2 regions of the Geobacillus sp. 47C-IIb genome follow, and region 1 is predicted to be linked to the other one. Evidence: a T-box and tRNA genes for the amino acid it is inferred to sense, from the RefSeq annotation. Region 1 holds a T-box; the other holds one or more tRNA genes.
What was found. The T-box of region 1 lies ahead of ileS (isoleucine--tRNA ligase). A T-box ahead of a tRNA ligase gene usually reads a tRNA of that ligase, here a tRNA-Ile.
Positions count from the first base shown of each region.

Region 2: it has a tRNA-Ile gene. The T-box ahead of ileS (isoleucine--tRNA ligase) is inferred to sense a tRNA for this amino acid. The anticodon was not compared.

Region 1 covers NZ_CP061473.1:3,063,900-3,066,069, forward strand. The annotation lists gene IC804_RS15530 (YlmH family RNA-binding protein) at 1-371, shown strand, start outside; gene IC804_RS15535 (DivIVA domain-containing protein) at 448-960, shown strand; T-box leader at 1,051-1,274, shown strand; gene ileS (isoleucine--tRNA ligase) at 1,330-2,170, shown strand, end outside.
Region 2 covers NZ_CP061473.1:2,547,193-2,549,362, reverse strand. The annotation lists gene IC804_RS12900 (B3/B4 domain-containing protein) at 1-22, shown strand, start outside; tRNA gene IC804_RS12895 (tRNA-Glu) at 203-274, opposite strand; tRNA gene IC804_RS12890 (tRNA-Ser) at 280-372, opposite strand; tRNA gene IC804_RS12885 (tRNA-Asn) at 377-451, opposite strand; tRNA gene IC804_RS12880 (tRNA-Ile) at 694-770, opposite strand; tRNA gene IC804_RS12875 (tRNA-Gly) at 776-846, opposite strand; tRNA gene IC804_RS12870 (tRNA-His) at 877-949, opposite strand; tRNA gene IC804_RS12865 (tRNA-Thr) at 958-1,033, opposite strand; tRNA gene IC804_RS12860 (tRNA-Ser) at 1,064-1,154, opposite strand; tRNA gene IC804_RS12855 (tRNA-Ile) at 1,172-1,248, opposite strand; tRNA gene IC804_RS12850 (tRNA-Met) at 1,257-1,330, opposite strand; tRNA gene IC804_RS12845 (tRNA-Ala) at 1,348-1,423, opposite strand; tRNA gene IC804_RS12840 (tRNA-Pro) at 1,433-1,506, opposite strand; tRNA gene IC804_RS12835 (tRNA-Arg) at 1,511-1,584, opposite strand; tRNA gene IC804_RS12830 (tRNA-Leu) at 1,588-1,673, opposite strand; tRNA gene IC804_RS12825 (tRNA-Gly) at 1,681-1,755, opposite strand; tRNA gene IC804_RS12820 (tRNA-Lys) at 1,763-1,835, opposite strand; tRNA gene IC804_RS12815 (tRNA-Thr) at 1,846-1,918, opposite strand; tRNA gene IC804_RS12810 (tRNA-Phe) at 1,932-2,007, opposite strand.

The DNA.
Region 1 (2,170 bases):
CCGCGGAGGTGGCCGATTACATTCGTCTTCATGTCGAGACGATCGGCAAAGCTCGAGTTACACTTGAGCCGTTGCCGCTGTCGGCTGCCATGCCGATTGAAGAAACATGGCAAGAAGGGACGGTGACCGTCTCTTCGCTGCGGCTTGATGCTGTGCTTGCCCAAGCATTCCGTCTCGCGCGTGATAAGGCGCGAACGCTTGTTGAAAGCGGGCTTGTCAAAGTGAACTGGAGAGTGGTGGACAAGCCGGATTTCGTCTGCGGACCGGGTGATGTGTTGTCAGCGCGTGGTTTTGGTCGCTGCAAGCTGTTTTCTGTGGAAGGGCCGACGAAAAAAGAGCGCTGGCTCGTGCGTATCGGCCGACAAAAATAATCAAACAGCAGCAGGAAATGGGCAAATCGTGTCGAATTAAGCAAGAAAAGGAAAGATGGAGACGGAGGTGGCCGTTGTGCCGTTAACGCCATTAGATATTCACAACAAGGAATTCAGCCGCGGATTTCGCGGGTATGACGAAGATGAAGTGAACGAGTTTCTTGATCAAATCATTAAAGACTACGAAATGCTCATTCGCGAAAAGCGGCAGCTCGAAGAAAAAGTTGCGGAGCTGACGGAAAAACTGAACTATTTTTCTAATATTGAGGAAACATTGAACAAGTCGATTCTTGTCGCCCAAGAAACGGCGGAGGAAGTGAAGCGCAATGCGCAAAAAGAGGCGAAGCTGATCATTAAAGAAGCGGAGAAAAACGCTGAACGCATTATCAGCGATGCGTTGGCGAAATCGCGAAAAATCGCGATGGAAATTGAAGAATTGAAGCGGCAATCGAAAGTGTTCCGCACCCGCTTCCGCATGCTCGTCGAAGCACAGCTGGACATGATTAACAACCGCGATTGGGATGACTTGATGGAATACGAGATGCCTGACTTGGAGGAAGAGATGAAAGAACCGCTGTCCCAGCCTTGACGAACGCCATTTGTCTCATTTATAATAAATGGCAAAAATCGTTGTGCTGACCGCCATTGGTGCGGTTGGCTTTTGAGCGAAGAAAACATGCGATCGACGATGATAGGGACAGTAGCTCTTGAATAGCTGGTTGCAGCGAGCCGGGGATGGTGGGAGCCCGGTATCGGCGCAAGAGTGAACATCACCCTGGAGTTCCATGCCGAACGTCAAAGTAGGCCATGGCGCGTCATTCCCGTTACGAATGAAAAGTGGGCTATGCGTTGATTTGTCATGGCCAAAAAGGGTGGTACCGCGAGACCGTTCTCGTCCCTTGCCGGGAGAGAACGGTTTTTTATTTTGATTTGATTCTTGGAGGAGGAGCAAAGAGAGATGGACTACAAAGAGACGCTGCTCATGCCGCAAACGGAGTTCCCGATGCGTGGCAACTTGCCGAAGCGGGAGCCGGAAATGCAAAAAAAATGGGAGGAAATGGACATTTACCGGAAAGTGCAGGAGCGGACGAAAGGACGGCCGCTGTTTGTGCTGCACGACGGCCCGCCATACGCCAACGGTGATATTCATATGGGCCATGCATTAAATAAAATTTTAAAAGATATTATCGTCCGCTACAAGTCGATGAGCGGCTTTTGTGCGCCGTATGTGCCTGGCTGGGATACACATGGCTTACCGATTGAAACGGCACTGACGAAGCAAGGTGTCGACCGCAAATCGATGAGTGTCGCTGAGTTCCGCAAGCTGTGCGAACAATACGCGTATGAGCAAATCGACAACCAGCGCCAACAGTTTAAACGGCTCGGGGTGCGGGGCGATTGGGACAACCCGTACATTACGCTCAAGCCGGAATATGAAGCCCAGCAAATTAAAGTGTTCGGTGAAATGGCGAAAAAAGGGCTCATTTATAAAGGGCTGAAGCCGGTGTATTGGTCGCCGTCGAGCGAATCGGCGCTCGCCGAAGCGGAAATCGAATATAAAGACAAACGGTCGCCGTCGATTTATGTCGCGTTCCCAGTTAAAGATGGTAAAGGTGTGCTTCAAGGGGATGAACGAATCGTCATTTGGACGACGACACCGTGGACGATTCCAGCGAACTTGGCGATCGCCGTTCACCCGGATTTGGACTACTATATTGTCGAAGCAAACGGGCAAAAATACGTTGTTGCTGCGGCCTTGGCGGAATCGGTAGCGAAAGAAGTCGGCTGGGAGGCATGGT
Region 2 (2,170 bases), 520 kb from region 1:
CGACGCACAATTGCTAGTATAATAAAAAAACGCAATGCCTCGTTCTATGACGAAACGAAACACTGCGTTGTCCCCAATATTTTATTTAAAACTTAACGAAACTCATTATAACAAAACAGTACGTACATGGCAAGAAAAAACGCAAAAATCGACAAAATTCGTCGTATAAAAGGGGCACCAGAATATCTGGTGCCAACAACGATGACCCGTACGGGATTCGAACCCGTGTTACCGCCGTGAAAGGGCGGTGTCTTAACCACTTGACCAACGGGCCAATCATGGCGGAGAAGGCGGGATTTGAACCCGCGCGCCGCAAAACTGCGACCTAACGGTTTAGCAAACCGTCCCCTTCAGCCACTTGGGTACTTCTCCATAATGGCTCCGCAAGTAGGATTCGAACCTACGACCTACCGGTTAACAGCCGGTTGCTCTACCGCTGAGCTATTGCGGAATAACTAAGAAACATTCTTCCAAATCTACTTCGTCTCTTCCTCTACTAGCTGATTCAGCTTATTCGAGGATGTTTATGCTCAGTGTCCCTTCCTCTACTAGCCAATTCAAAGAAGCTGAATGCGTCGGGACAACTCGTAGCCTATTCGATGAAGTAAGGGCTCGTCGCTGAGCTATTGCGGAATAATCAAGAAATGCTCGATTAGTATTATATCGAATCATCTGACAATATGCAATGGAAAATGGTGGGCCTAAGTGGACTTGAACCACCGACCTCACGCTTATCAGGCGTGCGCTCTGACCAGCTGAGCTATAGGCCCATAAAAGCGGGTGATGGGAATCGAACCCACGACATCAGCTTGGAAGGCTGAGGTTTTACCACTAAACTACACCCGCAACAAATATAAATTAAGGAAGAAGAGAAAGGGCGACTAGTGGGAATCGAACCCACGCATGCCAGAGCCACAATCTGGTGCGTTAACCACTTCGCCATAGCCGCCACATTGATGGTGCCGGCTGCAGGACTTGAACCCGCAACCTACTGATTACAAGTCAGTTGCTCTACCAATTGAGCTAAGCCGGCATGATGTAAATTTATTCATGGATAAATGGATGGCGGAGGAGGAGGGATTCGAACCCCCGCGCGCCTTGCGACGCCTCTCGGTTTTCAAGACCGACCCCTTCAACCACTTGGGTACTCCTCCAAAAAGTAACGTAATAATGGTGGACCTTGTAGGACTCGAACCTACGACCGGACGGTTATGAGCCGTCTGCTCTAACCAGCTGAGCTAAAGGTCCGATAATAATGGCGGTGGAGGGGATCGAACCCCCGACCTCACGGGTATGAACCGTACGCTCTAGCCAGCTGAGCTACACCGCCAAATTTATATATTTGAATGGTGGAGCCTATCGGGATCGAACCGATGACCTCCTGCGTGCAAAGCAGGCGCTCTCCCAGCTGAGCTAAGGCCCCACAGGAAAATCGGGAAGACAGGATTTGAACCTGCGACCTCACGGACCCGAACCGTGTGCTCTACCAAGCTGAGCTACTTCCCGTCAACGCGCTCGAGAGGATTCGAACCCCTAACCTTCTGATCCGTAGTCAGATGCTCTATCCAATTGAGCTACGAGCGCAAGTGCCGAGGGCCGGACTCGAACCGGCACGGTAGTTACCTACCCCAGGATTTTAAGTCCTGTGCGTCTGCCAATTCCGCCACCCCGGCAAACGAGTGGAGCGGAAGACGGGGTTCGAACCCGCGACCCCCACCTTGGCAAGGTGGTGTTCTACCACTGAACTACTTCCGCATTGTGATGAGCCATGGAGGACTCGAACCTCCGACCCTCTGATTAAAAGTCAGATGCTCTACCTACTGAGCTAATGGCTCATATGAGGGATGCCGGCTGCAGGACTTGAACCCGCAACCTACTGATTACAAGTCAGTTGCTCTACCAATTGAGCTAAGCCGGCATATCCACAATGATGGTGGCTCGGGACGGAATCGAACCGCCGACACAAGGATTTTCAGTCCTTTGCTCTACCGACTGAGCTACCGAGCCATATGTTATTTTCTACCTCGTTCATTGAATTACCCTGTGCCTCTTCCTCTACTAGCGGATTCGAGGAAGTATGATGCGTCGAGGCAACTCGCAGCAAATTCGATGATGCTGATGCTCGTCTCTACCGACTGAGCTGCCGAGCCGCATGTGATTTTTTATTTCA